DNA from 3 places in the Pseudochelatococcus sp. B33 genome. Region 1 is predicted to be linked to each of the others. Evidence: predicted binding sites of a transcription regulator. Region 1 holds the regulator's gene; each other region holds the start of a gene.
What was found. The regulator LexA, encoded in region 1, represses DNA repair genes until DNA is damaged. The targets are predictions, from matches to a motif close to TGTTCNNNNTGTGTTCNG.
Positions count from the first base shown of each region.

Region 2: a site for LexA is predicted at 2,819-2,836, ahead of ACUSIJ_RS19530 (ImuA family protein). Genes of this name have one in related genera too.
Region 3: a site for LexA is predicted at 4,259-4,276, ahead of ACUSIJ_RS09975 (YifB family Mg chelatase-like AAA ATPase). Genes of this name have one in related genera too.

Region 1 is NZ_JBSEFH010000011.1:62,886-72,796, forward strand. Features, by position in the region: gene ACUSIJ_RS13640 (ABC transporter permease subunit) at 1-561, opposite strand, end outside; gene gltA (citrate synthase) at 1,026-2,318, opposite strand; gene gltX (glutamate--tRNA ligase) at 2,785-4,212, opposite strand; gene ACUSIJ_RS13655 (ComEC/Rec2 family competence protein) at 4,491-6,749, shown strand; gene lexA (transcriptional repressor LexA) at 6,777-7,502, opposite strand; gene parE (DNA topoisomerase IV subunit B) at 7,791-9,911, opposite strand, start outside.
Region 2 is NZ_JBSEFH010000018.1:55,605-65,515, reverse strand. Features, by position in the region: gene ACUSIJ_RS19540 (error-prone DNA polymerase) at 1-537, opposite strand, end outside; gene ACUSIJ_RS19535 (Y-family DNA polymerase) at 534-2,018, opposite strand; gene ACUSIJ_RS19530 (ImuA family protein) at 1,969-2,769, opposite strand; gene ACUSIJ_RS19525 (NAD(P)-dependent oxidoreductase) at 3,079-4,041, opposite strand; gene ACUSIJ_RS19520 (FAS1-like dehydratase domain-containing protein) at 4,253-4,780, shown strand; gene ACUSIJ_RS19515 (hydroxymethylglutaryl-CoA lyase) at 4,828-5,775, shown strand; gene ACUSIJ_RS19510 (MFS transporter) at 5,952-7,217, opposite strand; gene ACUSIJ_RS19505 (2-hydroxyacid dehydrogenase) at 7,388-8,341, opposite strand; gene ACUSIJ_RS19500 (acetate--CoA ligase family protein) at 8,396-9,911, opposite strand, start outside.
Region 3 is NZ_JBSEFH010000007.1:212,323-222,233, reverse strand. Features, by position in the region: gene ACUSIJ_RS09995 (LysR substrate-binding domain-containing protein) at 1-516, shown strand, start outside; gene ACUSIJ_RS09990 (DUF1491 family protein) at 726-1,070, opposite strand; gene galE (UDP-glucose 4-epimerase GalE) at 1,213-2,190, shown strand; gene ACUSIJ_RS09980 (hypothetical protein) at 2,231-2,488, opposite strand; gene ACUSIJ_RS09975 (YifB family Mg chelatase-like AAA ATPase) at 2,657-4,195, opposite strand; gene ACUSIJ_RS09970 (Spy/CpxP family protein refolding chaperone) at 4,531-5,067, shown strand; gene ACUSIJ_RS09965 (universal stress protein) at 5,151-5,576, opposite strand; gene ACUSIJ_RS09960 (2Fe-2S iron-sulfur cluster-binding protein) at 5,686-6,006, opposite strand; gene ACUSIJ_RS09955 (apolipoprotein A-IV repeat region-like domain-containing protein) at 6,358-9,911, shown strand, end outside.

The sequences.
Region 1 (9,911 bases):
GTCCTGCTCGCAGGCGCGTTGCGCCCGTCCCAACGAGGTCTTGCGCACCATGAACCAGAACGCCGTCAGCAGCACCGCCGTCACCGATACGATGATGATCTGCTTGTACGACAGCGCCACCGCATAGCCGTTGCGCTCGAACAGCACGATGACGTCGGAGATGATGGGCGGCACGGCCTTGTTGCGCGCGCCCTGCGTCACCTGGATGAAATTGGACAGGAAGATCGACACGCCGATGGCGGAGATCATCGGCGCGAGCCGGAATGAGCCGCGCAGGGGCCGGTAGGCGAGCCGCTCCAGCGTCCAGCCCCACAGCGAGGTCATCAGCATGGCGAGCACCAGCACGATCATCAGCGCCAGCGCGACCGATCCGACGCCGAGCCAGGTCGTCAGCAGCAGGAAGAAGATCAGCGCGATGAAGGCCGAGACCATGAAGACGTCGCCATGGGCGAAGTTCACCATGCCGATGATGCCGAACACCATGGTGTAGCCGATGGCGATCAGGCCGTAGATGGAGCCGAGTGTCAGTCCGTTGATGAGCTGTTGCGTGAAAACTTCCATTGGCGAAGCGCCTTCTGTGTTCCTTTCGCATCAGGACCGGGACACGTGCCGATTCGGCACGTGAAGAACGCAATTTCCCGTGGCGGCACCCACGCGGTGCCGTCCCCCGATAAGCGCCGCTCCGGCGGCATCATGCGCGAGAATCAATGTAATCTAGTAGGATAGGTCCGCCCTGTGGCCTGGCTGACGGTGCCTCCGATCACGCGTTGTGCCGGCACGTTTCCCTCGATGTGCCGTCTTCCATAGCAGTCGAAAACAGTGAACTTGTCCAGTGCCGACGAAGGCCCTCCGGCACGAAATCCAGCGATAAGTGCCTAAAGGCGGGGCAGAAGCATACGAAAATGGCTGCGGCGCCATACGCCGCAGCCACAATGGGATGCCGGAATCCGCGTCCCGGGCCGGCCTTGCCCGATCGCCGCAGGGATCCGGCCCGGTCTCGGCGCCGAACCCGTTGCGATCGGGTATTACGAGCGCTGCCCCAGGGGGACGTAGTCGCGCTGGGGCGCGCCGGTGTAGAGCTGGCGCGGACGGCCGATCTTCTGGGACGGATCCTCGATCATTTCCTTCCACTGGGCGATCCAGCCGACGGTGCGCGCGAGCGCGAACAGCACGGTGAACATCGTGGTCGGGAAACCGAGCGCCTTGAGGGTTATCCCGGAGTAGAAGTCGATGTTGGGATAGAGCTTCTTCTCGATGAAGTACTCGTCGCTGAGCGCGATCCGCTCGAGTTCGAGCGCCACGTCGAGCAGCGGATCGTCCTTGATGCCGAGTTCGCTCAACACCTCGTGCGTGGTGCGCTGCATGATCTTGGCGCGCGGGTCGTAGTTCTTGTAAACCCGGTGCCCGAAGCCCATGAGGCGGAACGGGTCGTCCTTGTCCTTTGCCTTGGCGATGTACTGCGGAATGCGATCGACCGAGCCGATCTCCTCCAGCATGCGCAGGGCCGCCTCGTTCGCGCCGCCGTGGGCGGGGCCCCAGAGGCAGGCGACGCCCGCCGCGATGCAGGCGAACGGATTGGCGCCCGAGGAGCCCGCAAGTCGCACCGTGGACGTGGACGCGTTCTGCTCGTGATCGGCATGCAGGATGAAGATGCGGTCGAGCGCGCGCGCCAGCACCGGATTCGGCACGTATTCCTCGCACGGCACCGAGAACGCCATGTGCAGGAAGTTCGCGGTGTAGTCGAGGGAGTTCTTGGGATACACGAACGGCTGGCCGATCGAGTACTTGAACGCCATGGCCGCGAGCGTCGGGATCTTGGCGATCATGCGGATGGAGGCGATCATCCGCTGCTGCGGATCGGAGATGTCCGTCGAGTCGTGGTAGAAGGCCGACAGCGCCCCCACGGAGGCCACCAGCACCGCCATCGGGTGGGCATCGCGGCGGAAGCCGTTGAAGAAGCGGTTCATCTGCTCGTGGACCATCGTGTGCCGGGTCACGCGATAGTCGAAGTCCTGCTTCTGCGCCGCCGTGGGCAGGTCGCCGTAGAGCAGCAGGTAGCAGGTTTCGAGGAAGTCGCCGTGCTCGGCGAGTTGCTCGATCGGGTAGCCACGGTAAAGCAGCACGCCCTCGTCACCGTCGATGTAGGTGATCTGCGATTCGCAGCTTGCGGTGGACGTGAAGCCGGGGTCGTAGGTGAACATCCCCGAATGTTTGTAGAGAGGTGCGATGTCGATGACGCTCGGGCCGATCGTGCCATCTTTAACCGGCAGTTCGATCGCCTTGTCGCCGATCGTCAACGTGCTCGTCTTCACGCTCATGGATGAATCCCTTTGCTGAGTGATCTGGCGAAAGCCGCACAGCCGGGAATGGAATGACCATAAAAAATCCGCGACAATCTGTGGTTTTCGATCCGATCCGAGGTAAGACGGCTGCTTGCCTAGCGCATTCGGAGCCGACGTTCAAGCATCGCTGATCGACTTGCGTCGCGCCGCGAGCGGCCAGCCGCCCCGCAAAAACCCGTCCAGGCCACGCCGCGGCATGCGCAAGCCGATGAAAATCGGGTGGTTATGGCATACTCTTGATGCACATTTTCGCAGGCAGGAATAACCCTTTAACACTCAAGGCTTATCGATGGAGTCTGCCGCAGGAGGGCCACGCCCGCATAGGCCGGGGCGGCCGCACCGACGCCATGGAGAGGGGTCGGCGCCGCGAGTTTCAGTATTACAGTTTTGTAACCGTTGACCATGTTAATGCCATGGTTTCGTGCCCGCCGGGTGCGAAGCGTCACGCCTCGGTGAGCCGGTCGGCAATTCTGGCCAGGCTTTCGTCGCGGCCGAGCACGGCGAGCACGTCGAACAGGCCCGGAGACGTAGCCCGCCCGGTGAGCGCCGCGCGCAGGGGCTGGGCGACCTGTCCCAGCTTGACCCCGGCCTCCGCCGCCGCCTCGCGCACCGCCGCCTCGGTGGCCTCGGGCGACCATTGCGCCACCGCGCCGAGCTTGTCGGCCACGGTGCGCAGACGCTCGCGTCCGCCGTTGCCCAGCAGCGAGAGCGCCTTGTCGTCGAGAGCGAGCGGGCGTTCGGCGAAGATGAAATAGGCGCCCTCGATCAGCTCCAGCAGCGTCTTCGCGCGCTCCTTCAGGCCCGGCATCGCGGCCGTGAGCTTGGCGCGCGTGCGCGCATCGAGCGCCGCCGGAAGTCCGCGCGTCGGGCCGACCTCGGGCAGGATCCGCTCCACAGCCGCGACGAGGTCCGCGTCCGCAGCCGCCCGCATGTAATGGCCGTTGAGATTCTCCAGCTTGACGAAGTCGAACCGTGCCGGCGAGCGGCCGACGGCCTCCAGGCTGAACGCCGCGATCATTTCCTCGGTCGAGAAGATCTCCTGGTCGCCGTGGGCCCAGCCGAGCCGCACGAGGTAGTTGCGCAGCGCCTCCGGCAGATATCCCATGGCGCGGTAGGCATCGACGCCGAGCGCGCCGTGGCGCTTCGACAGCTTCGCCCCGTCCGGCCCGTGGATGAGCGGGATGTGCGCCATGACGGGCACGTCCCACCCCAGCGCCTCGTAGATGTGCTTCTGGCGCGCAGCGTTCGTCAGGTGGTCGTCGCCGCGGATGATATGGGTGACGCCCATGTCGTGATCGTCCACGACCACCGCCAGCATGTAGGTCGGCGTGCCGTCGGAGCGCAGCAGCACCAGATCGTCGAGGTTCTCGTTGCGCCATGTCACGCGGCCCTGCACCACGTCGTCGATCACCGTCTCGCCGGTCTGTGGCGCCTTCAGCCGCACGACCGGGCGCACGCCTTCGGGCGCCTCGGACGGGTCGCGGTCGCGCCAGCGCCCGTCGTAGCGCATCGGGCGGCCCTCGGCGCGGGCCTGCTCGCGCATGGCCTCCAGCTCCTCGGGCGTGGCATAGCAGTGATAGGCACGGCCCTGGGCCAGCAGGCCGTGCGCCACCTCGGAATGGCGATCGGCGCGGGAGAACTGGCGGATGGCCTCGCCGTCCCAGTCGAGACCCAGCCAGCGCAGGCCGTCGAAAATGGCCTCGACGGCTGCCTCCGTCGAGCGTTCGCGGTCGGTGTCCTCGATGCGCAGCAGCATTTTTCCATTGTGCCGCCTGGCGTAGAGCCAGTTGAAGAGCGCGGTGCGTGCGCCTCCGATGTGGAGGAATCCGGTTGGCGACGGGGCAAAACGCGTGACGACGGGAGATGTCATTGCAGCGACTGATCCACAAACGTTGACGGCGGGCGACGGACGTACCACGGATTTGTCGCGCCGTCGTGACGGATGTGACAAATCGGGCTTGGCGCAATCGCCCCGGAAGACGATAATGGGCGGTGTAACACGGCTCGGGCGCCGCGCAACGCGGCATCGGCGCTCTGTATCATGACTTGGGCGTATGGGGTAGGCATCATGCGAAAGATCGCCGGCCGCGCACCGCACTGGACGCGGGACCCGGCGTGAACCGCGCGGGCAGGAGAGGGTGGGGGGCCATGCCCCTCGCGGCGCCAGCGTGGCTGCGCTTCGCAGCCGCCGAGGCCGGCGATCTCGGCAGCCGCTGGCGCGTGCGGCTGACGGGCTGGCTCGCGCTGGAAGCCGAGCGCCGGCGGCTCTTCCTTTGGCTGCCGGTGGCCTATGGCACGGGCGTGGCGTTCTATTTCGCCGCCGACCGCGAGCCCGCGCCGTGGTCCGGCCCCGTGGCGGCGGCCGTCATGATAGCCGTCGCCGTCATGCTGCGCGGGCACTGGCGGGCGCGGACGGCGGCCATGGCCGCCGGCGTCCTGTTCCTCGGCTTCTCCATGGCGGCGATGCGCACGCAATGGGTGGCGCAGCCGGTGCTCAACCGCACGGTCATTGCGCCGGTCACGGGCTTCGTGCGCTCCGTCGAGGAGCGGCCGCAGGGGCCGCGCGCCATCATCGACGTGGAGGACATCGGCGGCCTCGCGGCGGGGGAGCGGCCGGCCCGCGTGCGCATCGGCCTGCGCCGCGGCACGGCCATCGCGCCCGGAACGCGCATCGTGGCCACGGCGCGGCTGGTGCCGCCGCCGCAGCCGGCGCGCCCCGGCGGCTACGACTTCGCCCGCGACGCGTTCTTCGGCGGCATCGGCGCAGTGGGGTCCGTCAACGGCCGGGTCGAGGCGATCGCCGGCCGGCATCCGCCGACACCGCCGGGCGCCCGGCTCGCGGCGTGGATAGACAATCATCGCAATGCATTGACACGTCGCATCATCGAGGCCGGCGGCGGCCCCTTGCAGGGTAGCGGCCACGGCAAGGACGGAGAGGAGCGGGCGCGGGGGCAGGAGGCGGCCTTCGTGGCGGCGCTCGTCACCGGCAAGCGCGGCATGCTGACCGACGAAACCAACGAATCCCTGCGCGCGGCGGGCATCTACCACGTGGTGTCGATCGGCGGCTTCCACATGACGCTGGTTGCGGGGACGATCTTCTTTCTCGCGCGCGCCCTGCTGGCGCTGTCTCCCGGCATGGCGTTGCGCCGGCCGGTGCGCAAGGCGGCGGCGGTGGCGGGCATCGCCGGGGCCGGCGTCTATTGCGTGTTCTCGGGTGCGGGCATCGACACGTTGCGGGCGCTCGTCGTGACGCTGATCGTCATGGGCGCGATCCTGGCGGACCGGCCGGCGCTCTCCATGCGCAATCTCGCGCTCGCCGCCTTCGTCTGCCTCACGTTCCAGCCCGAAACCCTGCTCGGGCCGAGCTTCCAGATGTCGTTCGCGGGCGTCGCCGCGCTGATCGCGCTGTTCGAGCGGTGGAGCGACGGCGCGCGGGCGCACGGCATGATGCCGCTCAGGGAAGGCGGCGGCCTGCATCTGCCGGACGCCGGGCTGCGCGGCGGGCGGCTCTACCGGCTCGTCGTCGTCAGCACGGCCACGACCGTGGTCGCGATGCTGGCCACCGGCCCGTTCAGCACCTATCATTTCCAGACCTTCAATCCGTGGGGGCTCGTCGGCAACGCCTTCGGCCTGCCGCTGGTGGAACTGCTCGTCATGCCGCTCGCCTTCATGGGCGTCATGGCCTATCCGCTCGGGCTCGACGGCCCGTTCTGGCATCTGGCCGGCCTCGCGGCCGCGCCGGTGCTTGCCGGCTCGACGATCATCGAGGGGTTCGCCGGCGCCGTGGTCGTGGTGCCCTCGTTCGGGCCGGGTGTGCTGGTCCTGCTGGTGGCAGCCCTCCTGTGGACCTGCCTCTGGACGACGCCGCTCAGATGGTTCGCCATCCTCCCGGCGGGCCTCGGCGTGGCGCTCGCCGCCATGCCCGACCGGCCGGACATGCTCATCGACCGCGAAGGCAGGGGCGCGATGGTACGGGCGGCGGACGGCCGCTATCTCGTTCTCGGCCGCCCGTCCGCCTTCACCGTCGAGCAATGGCTGCGGTCGGACGGCGATCCGCGCCGGGCGGGTGATCCATCACTGCGTGCCGGCGTTGCCTGTGACCGCATCGGCTGCGTCACCGTGCTGCCGGAGGGGCGCAGCGTCGCCTTCGCCCTCGACGAGCGGGCCGCCTACGAGGACTGTACCCGCGCCGCCGTTGTCGTGACGCGCTGGCGCGCGCCGGAAAACTGCGCCGCCCGCCACGTCATCGACAGAACCGACCTCGACCGGCACGGCGCTCTGGCGCTGATTTTCGAGGGCGACGATCTCGTCATCAGGGGCCGGCCGGACGGCGAGAACGGCAATGTCCGGGCAGGTGATGCCGGATCGTCCGACAACCGGCCCTGGCGACGTCCGGCCCATCGGTGACGTCCCCGAAGGGCCTTGCCAGCGGCCTCAGTAACGGCGGACGAGGCTGATGAGCTTGCCCTGGATGCGCACCCTGTCGGGCCCCAGAACACGCGTCTCGTAGGCCGGATTGGCGGCTTCGAGCGCGATCGAGGAACCGCGCTTGCGCAGGCGTTTCAGGGTGGCTTCCTCGTCATCGATGAGCGCGACGACGATGTCCCCGGTGTCGGCGTTGTCCTGCCGACGCAGGATGACTGTGTCGCCATCGAGAATCCCGGCCTCGATCATCGAATCGCCCCGCACTTCCAGGGCGAAATGCTCGCCGGGGGACAGCAGCTCGGGCGGCAGGGTCAGCGAATGGCTCGAATTCTGGATCGCCGTGATGGGCGTGCCGGCCGCGATACGCCCCATCACCGGAATGGTAAGCCCGCCGGAGGAGACGGGGTCGATTTCCTGCACGGGCCTGTCGACGTTGGCCCGTCCGCCGGCGGGAGCGCGGCCGAGGCCGCCCTCGACGATGCTCGGACTGAAGCGGCCGCGCGGCACCGGCGCGGTCGGCACTTCCGGCAGCCGAATCACCTCGATGGCGCGCGCCCGGTTCGGCAGCCGGCGGATGAAACCGCGCTCCTCGAGCGCGATGATCAGCCGGTGGATCCCCGACTTGGAGCGCAGGTTCAGCGCGTCCTTCATCTCATCGAACGAAGGAGGAACTCCGGACTCGCGCATCCGTTCATGAATAAACCGAAGCAGATCGTGTTGCTTGCGCGTCAGCATGGATTACGCGTCCTCCCGGGATTTCCGCCAGTTCGTAACGTCAAATGACGAGGCACGAAACGAAACGCGAACACCATACACGTTCTTAATGTGTTCCGCAAGCGTCACTGTTCACGATAAGCCTTAAAACTTTGTTGTTTGGAGCGGGGCGGCGCGCCGATTTCCGCCTGGCGGTGCGACTTTCATCGGCCGGCGCACAGGGAAAGCCGATTCTACAGCGTCGATTCTGTGGCGGGGCTGGCCGCGTTCCCGCGGACGACGGCCCGCCGCGGATCAGATGTCGAGATCTCAGATGTCCAGATCCGTGGCGAAGGCCGCGTGTTCCTGGATGAAGGAGAAGCGGGCTTCCGGCTTGTTGCCCATCAGCCGCTCGACCGCCTCGCCGATTTCGGGCCGCGCGTCGTGATCCACCACCACCCGGAGCAGGGTGCGCTTGCGCGGATCCATGGTGGTTTCCTTGAGCTGCGCCGGCAGCATCTCGCCGAGGCCCTTGAAGCGGCCAATATCCACCTTCTTGCCCTTGAAGGTCGTGCGCATCAGCTCCTGCCGGTGCGTCTCGTCGCGGGCGTAGACGGTCTTGCCGCCTTGGCTCAGGCGGAACAGCGGCGGCACGGCCAGATACAGGTGCCGCCCGTCGATGAGGCGCGGCGTCTGCTGCCAGAAGAACGTGATGAGGAGCGAGGCGATATGGGCGCCGTCCACGTCGGCGTCGGTCATGATGATGATCTTGTCGTAGCGCAGGTCCGCCTCGCGATAGGCGGAGCCCGCGCCGCAGCCCAGCGCCAGCATCAGATCCGCGATCTGCTGGTTCTGCAAAAGCTTGTCGCGTCCGGCGGAAGCGACGTTGAGGATCTTGCCGCGCAACGGCAGAATGGCCTGCGTGGCGCGGTCGCGCGCCTGCTTGGCCGATCCGCCGGCCGAATCGCCCTCGACCAGAAAGAGCTCCGACCCCTCCGCGCCCGCCCGCGTGCAGTCGGCGAGCTTGCCGGGCAGGCGCAGGCGGCGCGTCGCCGTCTTGCGGGCGACTTCCTTTTCGGCGCGCCGGCGCAGCCGTTCCTCGGCGCGCTCCACCGTCCAGTCGAGGAGCCGGGAGGCCTGCTGGGGCGCGGCGGCGAGCCAGTGGTCGAAGGCGTCTCGCACCGCGTTCTCGACGATGCGCGCGGCCTCCGTCGTCGCGAGCCGGTCCTTGGTCTGGCCCTGGAATTCCGGCTCGCGGATGAAAACCGAGAGCATTGCCGCGCACGAGGTCATGATGTCGTCGGCGGTGATCTGCGCCGCGCGCTTCGACTGGTTGACGCGCTCGGCGTGGTCGCGCAGGCCGCGCAGCAGGGCGGCGCGCAGGCCCTGTTCGTGCGTGCCGCCCTCGGGCGTCGGGATGGTGTTGCAATAGGAGGCGACGTGGCCGTCGTCCTGCGTGTACCAGGCGATCGCCCATTCCAGCGAGCCGTGGGCTCCCGTCGGGGCGCCTGTCGTGCCTGCCTTGCCGTTGGTGGCGGACTTGTCGATGCGGCCGGAGAAGATGGTGTCGACGACGAGCTCGCGCCCCTCGATCTCCTGCGCCAGATAGTCCCGCAAGCCGCCGGGGAAGCGGAAGGTCGCCTCGGCCGGCACCTTGCCGCCGGCGGGCAGCAGTTCCGGCGCGCAGCGCCAGCGGATCTCGACGCCGCCGAACAGGAACGCCTTCGAGCGCGCCATGCGGAAGAGGCGCGCCGGATCGAACCGCGTGCCGGGGCCGAAGATTTCGGCGTCCGGCTTGAAACGCACGCGCGTGCCGCGCCGGTTGCTGACGCGCCCCAGCGTCGCGAGGGGCCCGAGCGGCAACCCGCGCGAAAACTCCTGCCGGTAGAGGATCTGCCCGCGCGCGACCTCGACCTCGAGCTTTTCCGAGAGCGCGTTCACCACCGACACGCCGACCCCGTGCAGGCCGCCCGATGTCTCGTAGACCTTGGAATCGAACTTGCCGCCGGCGTGCAGCGTGGTGAGAATCACCTCGAGCGCCGACTTGTCGGGGAACTTCGGATGCGGATCGACGGGAATGCCGCGCCCGTTGTCGGTGACGGCGAGGAACCCGTCGGCCGACAGCTCCACCTCGATGAAGCCGGCGTATCCCGCCACGGCCTCGTCCATGGCGTTGTCGATGACCTCGGCGAAGAGGTGATGCAGCGCCTTCTCGTCCGTGCCGCCGATATACATGCCGGGACGCCGGCGCACGGGCTCGAGCCCCTCCAGCACCTCGATGGACGAGGCGTCATAGCCTGCCTCGGGCTGGCCGGGGTTCCCGGCAGCCTGCGCCTGTTCCCGCTTGACGGCGGCCACGTTCCTGGCCGCGGCAGCCGCACGGCCGGAGGCGGCTCTGGCGGCCGAACCGGCGCCTGAAGAGCTGACGCCCGTCCTGGTGGCCGGCTCGGC
Region 2 (9,911 bases), on a different contig from region 1:
GACGGTCGCCACCCGCGCCCGCGCCGCCATATTGGACAGTTCCCACAGCCGCAACTGGTCGTTCGGCCGCCGGCGCAGCGTCAGCGCCACGTGGGCGCGGTCGCCGAAGAGGTCGCGCAGCCGGTAGAGGTCGCGCGCGCAGGCGTCATCCGCCGCATCGGGCACCAGGATGGCGATCAGCCCCTCTGTGCAAGCGGCGAGATCGGCCCATGCAAGATGGCAGCGACCCTTGCCGGCCCGCTTCTTGCCGAGCGACAGCAGCCGGCACAGACGCGCATAGGCCGGGCGATCCATGGGATAGACCAGCACCGGCGGGCCGTCAGCAAGATCGAGGCGGCAGCCGACGATCAGGCGCACGCCCGTCACCTTCGCCGCCTGATGCGCCCGCACGATCCCGGCGAGCGAGTTGCGGTCGACGATGCCGAGCGCCTCGATGCCGAGTTCCTGCGCCCGGAGGAACAGCTCCTCGCACGAGGATGCCCCGCGCAGGAAGCTGAAATGGCTCGTCACCTGCAGTTCGGCGTAAGCCGCGCTCATGCGAATATCCCGTGCAGGAACCACCGGTGCGAGCCGGTTTCGGGATCCTCGCCGTCGCCCGTGCGGAAGATCCAGTAGCGCTCGCCGGCCTCGCTCTCGACGCGAAAATAATCCCGCACCGCGGCAAGTTCCGCCTCCCGCTTCCACCATTCGCCGAACACACGCTCCGGCCCGTCGGCGCGCGCGACCCGCCGCCGCACCCCGCGCCAGGCGAACCAGACTGGCGGATGATCGGGCAGCAGCGCCATGGTGTCGATGGGCTCGGGGCGCGCCAGCAGCCGCGGCGGACGCGGCCATTCCCCCGTCCAGTTCCCGCCCGTCGCCGGCGACAGCGGCGCAATGCGCATCACCGAGCGCTCGGGCACGTCGCTGGCGACGGGCGCGAGGCGATAGACCCGGCGCACGCCGACGCGGTTGGCCAGCACGTCGATCAGGCCGGAGATGTCCGGCTCCGCCTCGTCCGCGAGCGAGGCGGCCACCTGCCGGGCCGTGAGCGGCTCGGCGCGGGTGGCGGTCAGTGTCATGGCCTCGATGCCGAAGCCGGGATCGATCGTCTCGATGCGCTCACATAAGAGCCGCGTCAGCCGTCCTGCATCCCGCACCGGCTGCGCCGTGCCGATGCGGATGGCCTGCAGGCCGTTGTCGATGCGCCGGAACAGCAGGTCGAGGCGGCGCGCGCCGAGCCCCCTTGCCTCCAGCCCGGCGCACAGGGCGGCGACGAGCTTGTGCGTATAGCGGGCGATGGTCTCGGGCGCCGCGATCGGCTCGGCGAAGACGCGGGAAACCGCGATGAGATCGGGCGAGCGCACCGGCTCGACGGGCTCGGCCACGCGTCCCAGCGCCTGATCGAGCCGGCGCATGAGATCCGGCCCGAAACGCAGCGCCAGCGGGGCGCGCGGCCGGTCGACGAGGTCTCCGATGCGCTCGAATCCGATCCCGCGCAGATCGCGGACGGTCTGCGGCGCAAGGCGCAGCGCCTCGACCGGCAGGGGGCGCAGCACCCGCTCCGCCCCCTGCGGCGGGACGACCGCCGTCGCCCGGCCGAGAAAGCGGGCGGCGGCGTGGGCCGCACCCCATGTGTCGGCGACGGCCGCCCGCGCCTCGATGCCGGCGGCCGCGAGGCGCTCCACGATAGCCGTCAGCATGGCGGCCTCACCGCTGTGCAGATGGTCGGCCCCCGTCGTGTCGATGACGAGCCCGTCGGGCGGGTCGGACGCGACGATGGGCGAGAAGCGCAGCGCCCACAGCGCCAGCCGTTCGAGCCCCCGCGCATCGGCGCACGGGTCGGCATCCACGACCGCAAGCCCCGGCACCAGCGCCCGCGCCTTCGTCACCGCCATGCCGGCGACGAGCCCAAGGCGCTCCGCCGCCGCATCGAGCGCGGTGACGACGCGCCGCCTGCCCTCGCGGCCCGCTAGGACGAGCGGCCCGTCAGGCCGGGGCGATGCGCCGCCCGCTCGGTCGCCCATTTGGCCGCCCATTTGCCTGCCGAGACGGTCCGTGGGCCATCTCGGCAGGAACAGCGACACGATCCGCGACGAGTTTCCCTTCGGCATCGCAGGCCTCCACTTCGATATCGAAACCTTCGCCGCCGCGGCAGCGCACGAGTTCGAGCCACCAGCGGGAACGCCCGACGCCCGCGACCGGCAACGGCGCCGACGGCAGCACCGAAACGCGCCAGCGGGTGAAGGCGGCGGTCGGCTGTCCGAAGTCCGCCGCATCGGCCGGACGCCGCCAGCGCCGGATGGCGATCCCGGTCGCGCCGGACCGTTCGGCCGCCAACTGCAGCCGCCGCGAGGCGGTCATGGACAGGCGCGAGACCTCCGCCACCACGGCGCCGGGCCCGCCGTGACGCAACCCCTCCTCGAAACAGGCGAGCAGATCCTTCTCCTCGCCGGCCTCGACATGGATCACCCGGTCGGGCGGCAGGCCCGCCTGGGCCAGCGCCGGGGCGAACAGGTCCGGCCGGGTGACGCACCACAGCACCTTGCCCTTCGTGCGCGCCGCGATGCCGGCCGCGAACAGGGCGGCAGCCGCCCCGTCCACGGCCCCGCTGCCGCCGCCCGCCACCTCGTGCAGACACCCGAGCATGAGCCCTCCCCCCGGCAGACGCCGGTCGATCTCGTCCACGCCGAACGGCAGCACCTGCCGCACGCCCCGTCCCGCACCCTCGAACCGCCGGACGCGCTCCCGAAGCTCGGCGATGACCGGATTGGCGGCGGAGGGCGACATGGCGGAAAAGCGCTGGTCTCATGGTCTGGCGGAACACCTTTCCGCCATATGTTCATTATTTGTTCTTAAATGGCCGGCGAGTCAACAGGATTTGCGGGTGGGTGCTTTTGCGGATGCGTGCTTCGGACTCATGCCGAGGGCACGTCTGGGAACCTCGCCTGTCGTTCCGATCCGCACCTGTCGGCTATAGCATCAAGCCGAAAAGTGTGTGCACTTTTCGGAAAAACTTGATGCGTAAACAAATGGATAGAGCGGCGGAACGATTCTGTCCGAATGCCCGCCGCTCTGGCGTAACGCCGGCGCAGGCGGCTATCGCCGCGCGGCGCTCAGTTCCCTGGCGTTGACGATGTTGATCAGTTCGCGCCCTCCGGCCAGCCTGTCCAGATTGTCCATTGCCGCGGTCCAGATGCGGCGGCGCGCATGCTTCGTGGAGCCGCCGCTGTGCGGCGTCAGGATGACGTTCGGCAGCTTGCGGAACGGCGAATCCAGCGGCAGCGGCTCCTGCGTGAAGACGTCGAGCGCCGCGCCGCGCAGCCTGTTGTTCGCGAGGGCTTCGTACAGGGCGGCCTCGTCGACGATGGCGCCGCGGCCGACATTCACGAACAGGGCGGAGGGCTGCATCTTGGCGAGTTCCTTCGCGCCGATCATGCCCTTCGTTTCCTGTGTGAGCGGCACAGCGACGACCAGGATCTCGCTGTCGCGCAGCAGCGTGTCCAGATCGACGAAGCGGATGCCTTGCGGCGTGTCATCCGGCACGGTGCGCGTCGTCACCAGCATCCTGGCGTCGAAGGCGAGCATGCGCGCTGCAAACGCGCGGCCGATGGAGCCATAGCCGATCAGTCCCACCGTGCGGCCCGCAATCTCGTCGTTCTCCCACACCACCGTGTCCGACCAGACGCCGGAGCGCATCGCGTCGAGTTGACCCGGCAGGTCCCTCAGCGCGGCGAGGATCAGCAGGAACATATGCTCCACGACGGCGATGGTGGGCGCGCCCGGCGTGTTCGCCACCGGGATGCCCCTCGCCCCAGCCGCCGCAAGATCGATCCGGTTGATGCCCGCGCCGACCTGCTGCACCAGCCGCAGGCGCTTGCAGACAGACAGCAACTCGTCCGTCACCGCCACCTGGCGCGTGACAAAGGCATCCGCCTCCACCAGCGACCTCCGCAGCGCCCCGGGATCGGAAAGCGGCACGAAGGTAAGATCATGCGTCGTCGCAGGCGCGGTGCCCGGATCGAGAACGCCACCCGCAATCACCGTGACACGCAAAGCCATCCGCCAATTCCTCCCGCGCCCAGCCGATCGTTACCGTTCGCCGTATCATAAGCTCAAAATCCTATTTAATCGATATATGCTTGATCAAATTATGTTTGGATGTATAAAATTGGGTCCGATCCTTGGGAAACCGGCGCGCTGTCCGAGTGCGTCGGATCGAGACGAACAAAGCCGCAGCCTTGATAAGCGGCGACAGGAGGAGTCCGGGAGAATGGTGGATTATATTACCGATGAAGTGAAGGCGATGATCGGACTGGAGTCCGAGTGGGAGGAAGCCTGCGATCCGGTCGAGCAGGGCCAGATCCGGCGCCATATCCAGGCCACCATGGACCGCGACCCGGTTTACTGGGACGAATCCCATGCGGCCTCGACCAAGTTCGGCGGTATCGTCGCGCCCCCTCTCTTTCCGCTCCACGCCCTGCGCGTGCCCGCCAGCGCGCCGGATTCGTTCGACCGCGCTCCGACCGACCCGCATTTCGACGGCTCGGTCCGCGGTGTGATGAAGGGCCTGCCGCCTCTGCCCATCCCGCTCACCCGCGTGCTCAACGGCGGCAATCAGGTCGAGCTCTATCAGCAGGCGAAACCCGGCGAGCGGATCCGCGTGAAGAGCAAGTACATCGACATCTACCAGAAGGAAGGCCGCACCGGCACGATGGTCTTCCTGCTCACGGAGACCCTCTACACGAATGAAAAGGGTGAGCTGCTGCTGAAGGCCATCCAGACGCGCATCATGCGCTGAGCCGGCGAAAAGCCCGTGATACCGAGCCCAATCGAAAGGCCATGTGAATGAGCGATCTGCCGAGCAAAGTGACGATCTACGAAGTGGGCCCCCGCGAAGGGTTCCAGTTCGAGAAGACGTTCATCCCCACGGAAAGGAAGCTGCAACTCGTCAACGCGCTCGCGGAGACCGGCGTTGCCGATATCGAGGTCACTTCTTTCGTCAATCCGAAATGGGTGCCGCAGATGGCGGACGCGGACGAGGTGTCTGCCGGCCTGAAGCCCGTCGAGGGCCTGCGCTATAGCTGCCTATACCTCAACACGCAGGGGCTGGAGCGCGCCGCGGCCACCGGCAAATATTATCTCGACGGCTCGTTGAAACTCGGCTCCAGCCCGGCTTTCATCAAGAAGAACACCAACAAGACCATCGAGGAAACCGCCGCGACCTTCGACGACTGGATCGCGAAATACGAGGCTCTCGGCGTTCCGGTCGAGCAGGCGACGGTGAATGCAGCCTGGGGCTGCAACTATCAGGGCGACATCCCGGCAGACTGGGTGCTCACCCGCATCGCCACGATCGAGAAGAAGCTCGAGGAGCACGGCTACAAGCTGAAGCGGCTGCTGATCTCGGACACGATGGGCTGGGGCAATCCCGTCCAGACCAAGAAGCTGCTCGGCGCCATCCGTGACCGCTGGCCCGATGCGCAACTGAGGATCCATCTGCACGACACGCGCGGCCCCGGCCTGGTCAATGCCTATGCCGCGCTCGAACTCGGCATCTCGCATTTCGATTCCGCCGTCGCCGGGCTCGGCGGCTGCCCCTTCGCCGGCCATTCGGCCGCGGCGGGCAACATCTGCACCGAGGATCTCGTGTTCATGCTGCACGAGATGGGAATCGAGACCGGCATCGATCTGGAGAAGATGATCGAATGCGCGCGTCTTGCCGAAGACGTCGTCGGCCATCCGCTTCCGGGCAAGGTGATGAAGGGCGGCTCGCTGAAGCAGTACCGCCACTAGAGCGCGTTCCGATCAGACGGAATCGGCTGATCGATCAGAATTCGCTCAAAATAAAAAAGTAAGAGCATGTTATCGTTTCCGTGAAATGATGACGTGCTCTGACCCTTCCGGCTTCCGATCCCGGCGCTCCTCCCGGCCGGGCGCCCCTCCCCGCCGCGTCTCGATGCGGCGGGGAATTATTGTTTGCTCGTGACACATTCGAGGGACAGCGGCCTGACCGGGATCAGCAGCGTGACGACCGTCGAGATGGCCGAGATGACCGCGCACATCCAGAAAGCGGCGGCGTAGGATCCGGTGAGATCGACGGACAGGCCGCCGGCATAGGTGCCGAGCGCGCCGCCGACCTGATGCAGCACATAGATCAGGCCGAAGATGGTCGCCAGCGATCCCGCCCCGAAGACGTCGCCGGTGATGTTGGAGGTCAGCGCCACCGCGCCATAGCCGAGAAAGCCGAAGATCGCCGCGAAGAGATAGATCTGCCAGAGCTCCGGCTGCGCGACGATGAGCAGCGTCGCGGCCGAGCGCGCGATATAGAGCACCGCCAGCACGTGCTTGCGGCTCATATAGTCCGACAGCGTGCCGCTCAGGATGTTGCCGAATATGCCGATCGCGCCCATCAGGGCCAGCACGCCGGTGGCGACGAGCTGCGAGTGGCCGAGATGCAGGATCGCCGACGGCAGGTGGAAATAGACCAGGTTCATCAGGAAGCCGTTTCCGAACAGGCTGACGGTGATCAGCCAGAAGGCGGGCGTGACGACGGCCCGTCTGGCGATCTCGAAGACGCCGCTCCCTGCAGGCGTCGCGAGCGGCGTGCCGACGGGGACCGGCGCCGGGGCCGGCATGGGATCGCCATCCGGATGGAGGCCGATATCCTGCGGGTTCGAACGCAGATAGCGCCACATCAGCGGCACGAGAACGAGCATGCTCGCGCCGAGCATCAGCAACGTTTCCCGCCAGCCCACGGCGACGATCGCAGCCCCCGCCGCCGGCATCACGACGAAGGTGCCGACCTTGGAGCCGGACGTGACGATGCCGAGCGCGGTTCCGCGCTTGCGCCGGAACCAGCGCGAGATGAGGGTGGACAGGATGACGAGGTTGACCCCGCTGAAGGCGATCCCCGACATCACGCCCATCAGCAGCATCACCTGCCACATCTCCGTCGCGAAGCCGGTTCCGACATAGGCGAGCCCCATCGCCACCAGCCCCACGTGCATCACGATGGCCGGACCGAAACGGTCCGCGAACACCCCGATGACGGGCTGGGTGAAGCCGGAAAGCAGCGTCGCGAGCGCGAACACCAGCGACACGGAAGTGACGCTCGCATTCAGGTCCTGGGTGAGGCCGGGGACGAAAAGACCAAGGGTGAAGCGCGCGCCGAAGACGACGGTCATGACCATGAAGGCCAGGCCGACGATGAGCCAACCGCGATAGAGACCGCGCACCTGTATCCTCCAAATACCGGGCCTCCGGAGACGGCCACTGCGCCGATGGTCTCCCGGTCAGGTTGCCGCGCTGGAATGCTGTCCGATCAGACGGAACCGTCTGATCGATTAGAATTCGCTCAAAACAGGGAAGTGAGAGGGTTTCGCCGTTTCCGTGACGGTGAAACCCGCTAACGTTGCGGTTGACGCAGATCCCTTCGGTTGATCACATTGATCAGCTCGCGCCCGTCGGCGAGCCGATCGAGATTGTCGCGCATCTGCGCCCAGATCCGGTCCCGCGACTGTCGCGAGGCGCCTGCGCTGTGGGGCGTCACGACGACGCCCGCCATCCGACGCAGCGGCGAGTCCGCCGGCACCGGTTCGCGCGCGAAGGCGTCCAGCGCGCCGCGCAGACGCCCGGTCCCCAGGGCCTCGATCAGCGCCGGCTCGTCGACGATCGCGCCGCGCGCGATGTTCACGAACAGCGCGCCGGGCTTCATCATCGCGAGTTCCGCCGGACCGAGCAGGCCGCGCGTCGAGGGGTTGAGGCCGGCCGCGACGACGAGGATGTCGCTGCGCCGCAGCAGCGTCGGCAGATCCACGAAAGCGATGCCGGCAGGCGCCTCGGCCGGAACCGTCCGCGTGTGGACGATCGTCTCCGCCTTGAAGGCGACGAGGCGGCGCGCGAGGTCCGATCCGATCGAGCCGAAGCCCAGGATCCCCACGGTTTTTCCGCCGATCTCCTCGCCTTCCCAGACCTCGGCGCCGGACCAGCCGCCAGTCCGCATGGCGTTCACCTGATCGCTGAAGCCGCGCAGCGCCGCGAGGATGATGAGGAACGTGTGCTCCACGACGGCGTTGTTCGGCGCATCCGGCGTGTTCGCCACGCTGATCCCGAGCGCCGACGCCGCCATGAGGTCGATGCGGTCGGTGCCGACGCCGACCTGCTGCACCAGACGCACGTTGGCAATCCGCTTCAGGAATTCGGCCGGCGCGTTGACGCGTCGCGACACCAGCGCGTCCGACCGGGCAAGGGCAGCCGCCAGCGCCTCGATATCGTCGTGCGGCACGAAGGCGATGTCATGCTTCATCTTCGGCGTGTATTCTGGCTCGAGGAAGCCGTCCGTTGCAATCACCACGCGCATGGGCACCCCTGCCTGACGAAATGAAGGTTGGTCGCTGACGGCATGCCGGTGTCCTCAACCGGCCTTCCGCCGCTCTTCGGCCGTTCTATGCACCGGCACGACGAGCGCGTCGAGCGCGATGGCGCCCTGCCCTTCCGGCAGCACCGACAGAGGGTTGATGTCGAGGCTCGCGATCTCGTCCGCGGCATCGACCGCCAGACGCGACACCGCCACCAGCGCATCGACCAGCGCGCCCTCGTCCGCCTTCGGACTGCCGCGGAAGCCGGCAAGCAGCCTGGAGAGCCCCCGCACCTCGCCGATCATCTCGCGCGCCTCGCGGCGGTTGACCGGGCAGACGCGCCACGTCACCGCCTCCAGCGCCTCGGCGAGCACTCCGCCGAGGCCGAGCATCAGCACGGGGCCGAACTGCTCGTCGCGCGAGACGCCGACGATCAGCTCGATGCCGCCGGAGGCCATCTTCTGCACCAGCACGCCCTCTGTGCGCGCCTTCGGATCATAGGCCGCGACCGACTGCATCATGGCGTCATAGGCTTCAGCGAGCGCCTTCGCGTCGGCGATGCCGAGGCGCACACCGCCGGCTTCTGTCTTGTGCGGAATCTGTTCCGACACGATCTTCAGCGCGACCGGATAGCCGATGAGATCGGCGGCGCGCAGCGCCTCGGCACGGTCGGCGCAGAACCTGTCGCCCACGCCCCCGACGCCATAGGCCGCCAGCGCCTGCTTGCTCTGGCGCTCGTTGAGGGTCGCAGCTGCGGATTCCCGCACCAGCGCCCGGACCGTCTCGATATCCTGCCTGAGCGGCGCGACCTTCGACGCCTTCTCGGCGAGCCATTGGTCGCGGGTGTGGTGATAGGCGACCAGCCTGCGCCCGGCCTTGGCCGCCCCGCCCGGCGTGTAGAACAGCGGCACGTCCGACTGCCGCAGCCTGGCGAGCGCGTCGTAGTCGCGGTTCTGCGCGGTGCTGCTCTCGGCCCAGATGAACAGGATCGGCTTGTCGGTCTTCTGCGTCGCCGCCATCACGATATCGGCCTGGTTGGCGAGGCCGACGCTGTTGATGATGATGAGGTCCTGCTGCTGCTCCTCGGCGAGCAGGATGTCGAGAATCGTCGCGAATTCCGGCCCGTTTCCGAACTGCGTCAGGTCGGCCGGGTTGGCCGCCGAGCCGCGCTCGCCCATGATGGCGAGCAGCTTGTCGCGGGTCGCGTCGGAGAGCACCGGCACCTCCAGCCCCTCCCCGGCGCACCTGTCGGCCAGGAAAGAGCCCATGCCGCCCGATTCCGAGATGGCGCCGACACGCTTTCCCTTCGGCACTTTCCGGTCGCGAAACATGGCCGCCGTCTCGATCAGCTCATCATAGTCGTCGACGCGGATGACGCCCTTCTGGCGGAACAGCGCATCCTGCACGTCGTCCGAACCGGTCATCGCTGCCGTGTGGCTCGCGGCCCCGCGCGCGCCGGCCTCGGTGCGGCCGATCTTGAGGAGCACGATCGGCTTGCCGGCCTCGAGCGCCTGCTCGGCGACATCGATGAAGCGCGGGCCGTCCTTGAAGCTCTCGACCACGGCCATGATC
Region 3 (9,911 bases), on a different contig from region 1:
ATCGAGGAGGGCTGGGACATCGCGGTGCGGATCGGCATGCTGGCGGAATCGCGCCTCATCGCCCGCAAGCTCGCCCCGTGCCGCAACCTGTTGTGCGCCTCGCCGGACTATCTCGCCCGCCATGGTACGCCGCGCTCCGTCGGTGAGCTCGGCCGCCACAACTGCCTTGGCTACACGCTGTCGCAACGCGTCGGGACCGACCGCTGGCCCTTCGGCCCGTCGGGCGAGACGGCGCGCGTGTCCGGCAATCTGCGCGTCAACAACGGCGACGTGCTGGTGATCGCGGCCGAGGCCGGACAGGGCATCATCTACCAGCCGACCTTCCTCGTCGGCGATGCGGTGCGCGCCGGACGCCTTGTGGTCATCGCCCTCGACCACCCGGTGGTGGAGGCGGGCGGCGTCTACACGGTCTTTCCGCACGACCGCCGGCCGCCGGCCAAGGTGCGCGCGCTGGTCGAGTTCCTGACGGCCCGATTCTCGCCCTCGCCGCCGTGGGACGAGGGCCTGCCGGTGTGACGGGCGCCCGAGGGTTTCACCATTTCACGGAAACCGTGAAATTCTCTCGCTTCTTCCCTTTGAGCGAATTCTCATCGATCACATGATCCCATTTGATCGGAAAGCGCTCTACAGCATCAAGCCGGAAAGTGTGTGCACCTTTCGGGAAAACTTGATGCGTAAACAAATGGATAGAACGGCGGAACGATTCCGTCCGAATGCCCGCCGCTCTACTCCCGCGCCAGATCAAGGAAATGCCGCCCCTGGCGGTCCTCGACGTCGACGATCCACAGATCGGAATCGAACTCCAGTTCCCGCTGCAGCCGCGCCTGGGCCGCGGCGGGCGTCGGCTCGGGCTTCAGCGGCAGGGGAGCGAACAGCCGCACGCCCGTTTCCTCGCCGGCAAGGCTCTGCGGAGCCGGGCCGTAGAGCGCCACCGTCCCGTCGAGGCGGTCGACCAGCACGAAGATCGCGCCCGCCTCCTCCGCGCCGCGCCGGCGCAGCACCGCGAACGCCCCCTCCACCGCGCAGCGGCGCAGATAGGCCGCCACCCAGATCCCGCTCTTGAGCCGCATCGCCACACCTTTCATTAATGGGGTGATTTTTCCCCACACGCACTCTAAACCATGCGCATGAACCAGAGCGCTTTCCGATCGAACGGACTCGTCCGGCCGGTGGGCAGGCGCATAACAATGAACGCATGGCGCGGGAGCCTCAATGGCCGTTCTTGTCACGGGCGCCGCCGGTTACATCGGCAGCCACATGGTGCTCGAACTTCTCGACGGCGGCGAAACGCCCGTCGCGCTCGACAACCTGTCGACGGGGTTGCGCGGCGCGGTTCCCGCCGGCGTTCCGTTCTTCGAGGGCGACATCGCCGATAGGGAACTGACCACGCGCATCGTCCGCGAGCACGCCGTCGACACGATCGTCCACTTCGCCGCGCGCATCAGCGTGCCCGAATCGGTCGCCGATCCGCTGGGTTACTACCTCAACAACACCGCCGGGACCCGCACGCTCATCGACACGGCGGTGCGGCACGGCGTGAGGCGCTTCGTCTTCTCCTCCACCGCGACCATCTACGGCGACGCCGCCGTGTCGCCCATCCCGGAGGAGGCGCCGCTTGCGCCGATCAACCCCTATGGCTGGTCGAAGCTCATGGTCGAGCAGATGTTGCGCGACACCGCGCGCGCTCACGGCCTGCAGTTCGCCATCCTGCGTTATTTCAACGTCGCGGGCGCCGATCCGCTGGGGCGTGCCGGCCAGTCCACGCCCACGACCCATCTCATCAAGGTCGCGTTCGCCGCGGCGCTGGGGCGGCGGCCGCACGTCGACGTCTTCGGCCAGGACTATCCGACGCCGGACGGCACCTGCCTGCGCGACTACGTGCATGTCTCCGACCTCGCCGGCGCCCATTCGCTGGCGCTCGCGCATCTGCGCGGCGGCGGCGGCAACCTGACGCTCAATTGCGGCTACGGACGCGGCGCATCGGTGCACGACGTCCTCGCCACCGTGCGCGCCGTCACCGGCCGGCCCCTCGCGGCCCGCGATGCCGCCCGGCGAGACGGCGATCCGGCGTCGCTGATCGCCGCCAACGGACGCATCACCGCACTCGGCTGGAAGCCGCGCTTCGACGACCTGCCGGTCATCATCCGCCACGCCTGGGAGTGGGAACAGCGGCTCGCCCGCCAGCGGTGAAACCCGCGCGCTTCAGCCCTTCGAGGTGATCGGAATGCGCTCAATGGCGCGGGCGGGAGGAAAAGCAGCCGGCGCGCACGCGATCGGGCAGGCGCTGGGCGAAATCGGCGACAGCCTCCTCGCCGTAGATCGTCACCAGGCTGTGAAAGGCCGCAAACAGCGCCGCATGCGCGATGCAATCCTCGTCGAGACCGTCGAGCTGCGCCTCCGCGAAGGCCTCCTTCAGATAGAACAGCGCCGCCCGCTTCTCGTCCATCACGTCATGGAGATCGCCCGATTCGTTGTGGTCTATGATCATACTTGCGTCTTCCGGCTGCGTCGTCTGTTCTCACCTTTTCATCATAGGGGCATGAGGCGGCCGCAGCCAGTGAGTTATTGCAATGCGGTTAACACGAGACGGAATGCGCGTGTTGGTCACAGGATGTTGCGGGCGGGCAACACCCCGTCCCGGGACCGCGGACGCCGGTCAGGCCGCGGCGGCGATCCGGCCGATGCCGCCGCGATAGGACAGCGCCTCCGCCACGTGCCCGCGGCTCACCCGCTCCTCCCCGTCGAGGTCGGCGAGGGTGCGTGCCATGCGCAGCACGCGGTGATAACCGCGGGCGGAAAGGCGCATGGCCTCCGCCGCGTCACGCAGCAGGGCGAGGCCCGCCTCGTCGGGACGCGCCGTCTCCTCCAGCACCGGCGCCGGGCAATGGGCATTCGTCGTATCGGCGGGCAGGCCGAGCGCCCGGAAGCGGCGCGCCTGCAGCTCCCGCGCCCGCGCCACCCGCGCCGCAACCACGGCCGACGGCTCCGAGGGCTGCGGCTGGATCAGGTCCGACGCGGTCACCGCCGGCGCCTCGATGACAAGGTCGATGCGGTCGATGAGCGGGCCGGAAAGGCGCGCCTGATACTGCGCCATGCAGCGGTCGTTGGGCTGCCTGCGGCAGGCGAAGCCGGGCTCGGTGGCGTTGCCGCACCGGCACGGGTTCATCGCCGCGACGAGCTGGAAACGCGCCGGGTAGACCGCGCGGCGGTTGGCGCGGGAGATCAGCACCTCGCCGGTTTCCATGGGCTGGCGCAGGCCGTCGAGCGTCTGCGGCTGGAACTCCGGCAACTCGTCGAGAAACAGCACGCCGTTGTGCGCCAGCGACACCTCGCCGGGCCGGGCATGGATGCCGCCGCCGACCAGCGCCGCCATGGAGGCCGAGTGATGCGGCGCGCGGAACGGCCGCCGGTCCGTGAGCGCGCCATCCTCCAGCAGCCCCGCGACCGAGTGGATCATCGACACGTCGAGCAGCTCGCGCGGCGTGAGCGGCGGCAGGATCGACGGCAGCCGGCTCGCCAGCATCGACTTGCCGCTGCCCGGCGGGCCGTGCAGCAGCAGGTTGTGATTGCCCGCCGCCGCGATTTCGAGCGCGCGGCGCGCGCTCTCCTGCCCGCGGACGTCCTTGAGATCGGGCATCGCGCCGTCGGTGCGGTCCATGCCCGGCTGCGGCCGCGACAGCACCTGAACGCCGCGGATATGGTTGGCGAGCTGCACGAGCGAGGCGGGCGCGACGATGTCGAGATCGCCGCTCGCCCAGGCCGCTTCCGGCCCGCAGGCGGCGGGGCAGATCAGGCCGAGCCCGCGCCCCGCCGCCGCCATCGCCGCCGGCAGCACGCCCGCGACCGGCGTCAGCGCGCCGTCGAGCCCCAGCTCCCCGAGCACGACATGGCCGGCGAGCGCATCGGCCGGTATGGCGCCGATGGCGGCCATGATGGCGAGCGCAATCGGCAGGTCGTAATGGGATCCCTCCTTCGGCATGTCGGCGGGCGCGAGATTGACCGTGATGCGCTTGGCGGGCATCGCCAGCCCCGAGGCCACCAGCGCCGCCCTCACCCGCTCGCGCGATTCGCCCACCGCCTTGTCCGGCAGGCCGACGATGGAGAACGCCACCGCACCCGACGCGACCAGCACCTGAACGTCGACGGGCCGTGCCTCGATCCCCTCGAAAGCAACCGTCGCCACGCGCGCTACCATACGCCCCACCCGATACCATCCACGGAACCCGCAGGCACCATAGACCAGAACCACCTTCCACTCAAGAACAATAAAGGAACATATATCAGAACGGAGAAAAAATAAGCATATTTTCGTTCATAAAAAATAACCATATATGACAAGCCACAATTCAATCACAAATTTATATAAGGAATACGCTATCATTAATTGTTATTAAATGAATTTATTTCTATTTTAACAATTAAGGCAATATTGAGGTAAGCACCTTAAGGAAATTTAATTTGAATATCGATGCCGCAGATCCCATCCTCATCTCGCCGCAACAATGCGCAAGCTGAAAAGGATCATGGGACATGAGAAAGACCCTCGTTGCCGCCTCCGCCGCCGCTGCCCTGCTCGTGGGTGGCATCGCCCCGACCTTCGCCCAACAGGACACGCAGGATAAGCCCGCCGCCGAGCGGTCCGAGCAGGATCGTCAGCGCGGGCCGCGCTTCAGCGCCGAAGACCGCGCGGCCTTCACCGCCGCCCGCCTCGCGGCCCTCAAGGCCGGTCTGCAACTCACCACCGAGCAGGAGACGCACTGGACCGCGCTGGAAACGGCCCTACGCTCCCTCTCCGACGAACGCGCCGAACAGCGCCAGGAACGTGCACAGCAGCGCGGCGAGCGCTCGCGTCCCGATGCGCTCGAGGCCCTCAGCCGCCAGGCCGAGGGGCTGCGCGGACGGGCCGACCGCCTCACCACGGTGGCGGAAGCCGCCAAGCCGCTGTTCGACAGCCTCGACGATGCCCAGAAGCGCCGCTTCGGCATCCTGCTGCGCGACAATCTGGCCGAAGGGCCGCATCACTGGCAGCGCTTCGCACATGGCGCCGGCCCGCATCGCGGCCGCTGAAGGCCCGCGCCCTCGGGCGCGGCCATGGCAATGACGGGGCGGACAGGGGTATCCCCTGCCCGCCTTTTCCAACCGGCCCGGGTTCAGTCGCGCAGGACAAGCACGGAGCAGGTCGCGTGGCGCACGATCGTCGCCGCGTTCGAGCCGATGAGGTAGGTCGACACGCCCGGCTGATGCGAGGAGACGACGATCAGGTCCGCCCCCAACTCCGACGCCTCCTCCAGCACCTCATTATAGACGGAGCCGAGGCGCACCACCGTCGTGACACGCTCGGGCGGAAGCGGCACCTCCTTGGCGAATTCCTCCAGCTCCTCCGAGGCCAGACGCGCCTGCTCCTCGTCGAAATTGGGCGGCACGAATTCCACGAAGGATACCGGCAGGATGGACCGCACGTAGACCAGCCGGATGGTGCCGCCCGACTCCCGCGCCAGCGCCGCGGCGCGCGTGACCGCCTTGCGTGCAATGTCGAGATCCGCCAGATCGACGGGGACGAGTATCTTCTTGAACATGGCCTACACTCTCCTTATCGCCTGATCCAGTAGACCGGAAAGGCACTGCCCCGGCCTTGTCATGCGTCAAATCCGGACCGGCTGCGCGCCGCTCACCGGCCCTTTGGCCTCACGCCTGCCGCGCGGGCGTGCGCACCACCAGCCCGTCGAGGTCGTCCCGAACCCGGATCTGACAGGAAAGACGCGAATTCGGCTTTACGTCCAGCGCGAAATCCAGCATGTCCTCCTCCATCGGTTCAGGATCGCCGACGATGTCGAGCCACGCATCGTCGATATAGACATGGCAGGTCGCGCAGGCGCACGCTCCGCCGCACTCTCCCAATATTCCGGGAACGGAATGCCGGACAGCCGTTTCCATGACAGTAGATCCGGTTACAGCTTCAACAGCCATGGCGTTTCCACTTGCGTCGATATAGGTTATTACTGGCATGAACGATCCTGCTGTGCACCCCGTCCGGCGAGCGGAATCAGCGCCTCTATTGGTGATGTTATTGCCACACTGGTTCCGGTCGTCGGGCCATGGCCGGCCGACGCGTTTGTATCCCGTATCGGCTCCGGTACGCAACACCTTGGGATTCAAGCGCTCTCTCCGCCGGCCCGGCCGCATTTACCATAGGCTTAATATCTGGTTAATGAAATACGACAAAGGTGGCCGGCCGGGTTTTCTTTAGGGCTTGCAAAGTTTAATCTTACGTCACTGGTAGATGTGCGGCGAAGCCGGAGGGCTTCCGATATCGCGCGCGGCGCCGAGATGCGTCAGGCGCACGGACGAGGCGGTGAGATGGTTCAGAACAGCAAGCGTATCGATACGACGGCAGAGGCCCTGTCCGCGATTGAAGAGGCGCTGAACCTCAGAAATACGCCGAAGGAGCAACCGGCTCCCGCCGCCCCGGCATCGCCGGATAAAGGGGCCTCGCCATCGCCCGCCGAAAGCCAGCCCGCCGGGAGCCAGCAGGCCGGAGGTCAGCAGGCCAAGCCCGCCGCCCAGGGCACCGGGCAGGCCGCGGCCGGTCATCAACCTCCCGCCGGCCAGCCTCCGGCGCAGAAATCGGCTGCGCCTTCCGCCGCCGGGGAGGCCGCCCGCGAGGACAGCGCCCGCGAACCTGCCGCCCAGGGCGAAGGCCGGGCCGCCGACAGCCGCGCGACGCCGGATGCTGCGAAGAACCTCGCCGACCGGCGCAGCGCGCCGGTGGACGATGCCGGAGCGCCGCGCGCGGGGCTTCCGCGCGCCGAGCTTCCACGCACGGATATTCCCCGCACGGAGCCTTCCCGGACGGAGCCTTCCCGGACGGAGCCTTCCCGCACGGAGCCTTCCCGCACGGACTTGCCGCCGCAGCCGGCCGGTTCCGCCGATCGGCAGCCCGCGGCGGCGCGGGACCAGCAGGCGCGCGAGGGCGCGAGGACCGTCGTCACGCCCGGCGCGGTGCGGCCCGCCAACGACGACAGGGAAGCGGTCGGCGCCCTGCTGCAGCTCCTGCAGCGGCGGCCCTCGTCGACGCCCTATTGGGCGGCGGCGGGCATTTCGGCGTTCTGGACCGCCGCGGTGACGCTGTTCTTCTTCCTCCAGCGCGACGTTTCCTCCCTCGGGTGGTCGGCGGCCGCCGCCGGGCTCGATCCACTGACGTGGGCGCTGTTCGCCGGGGCGGTGGCGGGGCCGGTGATTCTGGCTTTCGTGCTTGCCGCCCTGCATGCCCGCACCCAGGAGCTGCGGCAGGTGGCGCGCGCCATGACCGGCGTCGCCGTGCGGCTGGCGCAGCCCGAAACGCTGGCCGCCGATTCCGTGGCGAGCCTCTCCCAGGCCGTGCGGCGCGAGATGGTGGCGATGGGCGACGGCGTGGAGCGGGCGCTGGCGCGCGCCGGCGAGCTCGACACGCTGGTGCGCACCGAGATCGCGACGCTCGAACGCTCCTATGCCGACAACGAGGTGCGGATCCGCAGCCTCATCGACGAGCTGGTGGCCCAGCGCAACGCCATCGTCGGCAGCGCCGACCGGGCGCAGACGGCGATCGCCGCCGCCCAGAGCTCGCTCGTCAAGGACATGGAGACGCGCAGCAACACGCTGACGGTCTCGCTGTCGGTGGTCGGCACGCGGATCGCGGAGGCCATCGGGGCGAAGGGCGAGCAATTGTCCCAGTCGCTGACGCAGGCGGGCGAGCGCGTCATCCGCAACATCGAATCGCAGGGCGAGCAGCTCACCGCCCGGCTCGCCGACGTGAGCCAGAACGTCAACGAACGCCTGTCCGGCATCGGCGAGGAGCTGTCCACCTCGCTCGACAAGCGGACGCGCGACATCAGCCGGGAGCTGTCGCAGACCGGCGAGCAACTGGCGCAAGTGCTGGGAGAGAGCACCACGCACGCCACCAAGGCCTTCTCCGACACCGGCCTGACGGTGGCGAAATCCATCGCCCAGCGGGCGGAGGAAGTGAACAAGGTGCTGAAATCGACCGGCGATTCGCTGGCCGTCTCGCTCAGCCTGCACGGCGCGGAGGTCAACCAGCGGCTGACCCAGACGGGGCAGGAGATCTCCGGCGCCATCGACGCGAGCGGGGCCAGCCTGGCCGAGCGCCTGGCACTGACCGGCGAGACCATCCGCAAGGTCATCGTGGACGACGGCAAGGTGCTGGAATCGAACCTCGCCGAAACCGGCGAGCGCCTGTCGAAGACGCTCTCGGCCCAGGTCGAGACGGCGCGGACGCATTTCGAGGACAACGCCAGCGAGCTCGTGACCACCTTCTCGGAGCAGACCGCGGCGCTGCACGACATCATCCGGGAACAGGTCGAGGCCACGCATTCCACGCTGGCCTCGGTTGGCCGCGAGGTGGTGCTGGCCATCGCCACCCAGGGCGTGCGGGTGAACGAGTCGCTGGCGGACAGCGCCGAGACGGTCGCGCAGACCATCGGCCAGCGCGGCAAGGAGGTCGACGAGGCGCTGCACCGGCGCCTCGTCGCGTTCGACACCTCCGTCAGGCAGGGCGGCGAACACCTCGACCGGACGCTGGCGCAGCATCTCGACCAGCTCCAGACCGCCTTCGGCGAACGCGCCAGCAGCCTCAACGACGTGCTCGAAAACGGCAACAGGAGCCTTGAGACCGTCTTCGCCACCCAGATCGGCAACCTGCAATCGGCGGTCGGCGACAGGTCGCAGGCCGTCGACCGGCTGTTCAGCGCGCGGCTGCAGGACTTCAACAGCTTCGCCGGCGGCCTGGACAAGGCGCTCGGCGGACTCGGCGAGGCGCTCGGCGGCTTCACCGCGACGCTGGGTCGTTTCGAGACCACATTCGGCGGCCTTGAGAACACGCTGGGCGGCTTCAATGCCGCCCACGGCCGCTTCGAGGCGACGCTCGCGGCCGGCAGGGCGCAGCTCGATACGACGCTCGGCGAGGGTCTCAAGGAGCTCGGCGGGGTTCTGGACGCCAAGGGCCAGGAACTGTCGACCCATTTCGACGGCCACGTCGCCGGCCTGCGCGACACGCTCGGCCGCAGCGTCCATGCGCTCGGCGGCATCACGAAGCAGCTTGTCGAAACCGTGGACCAGTCGATCGCCGGCAGCGCCGGCAAGCTGGAGAGCATTCTCGACGCACGGCTCTCGGGCTTTGAGGAGACGGTGGTGACACGCGGTCAGGCGCTCGACGGCCAGCTCGCGGCGCGCCTCTACAGCCTGCGCGAGACCCTCGACCAGGGCGGCGCGCAGCTAGAGACCACAATGGGCAAGCTGGTATTGTCCATCGACGGCACCATCGGCGCTGGCGCCGGGAAGATCGAGACGCTGCTTGACACGCGGCTCTCGGGCTTCGAGGAAACCGTCGCCACGCGCGGCCAGGCGCTCGACGGCCAGCTCGCCACGCGTCTCTACAGCCTGCGCGAGACCCTCGACCAGGGCGGCGCCGCGATCGAGAACACGGTCGGCAAGCTGGTGTCGTCCGTGGACGGCGCGGTCGGCGCCTGCGCGACGCGCATCGAGGACTCGCTCACCGGTCATCTGTCCGGCATCGAGAAGACGGTCGCCGCGAGCGCACGGGCGCTGGACGACAAGCTCGCCGCGCGCCTCAACAACCTGCGCCACACGCTGGACAGGGGCAGCGTCGCGTTCGAGAACGCCATCGAGACGCTGTCGTCCTCGATCGACGGCACCATCAACGACGGCGCCGCCAGGATCGAGACCGTGCTCGATGCGCGCATCTCGGGCTTCGAGGATGCCGTGGGCCAGCGCAGCCTGGCGCTCGACGCGCGGCTCGGCGAGCGGCTCGACAACCTGCGCGAGACGCTCGGCGAAGGCCAGACGCTGATCGACCAGGCGGTCGACAAGCTCGCGTCCTCGGTCGAGGACACCGTCGG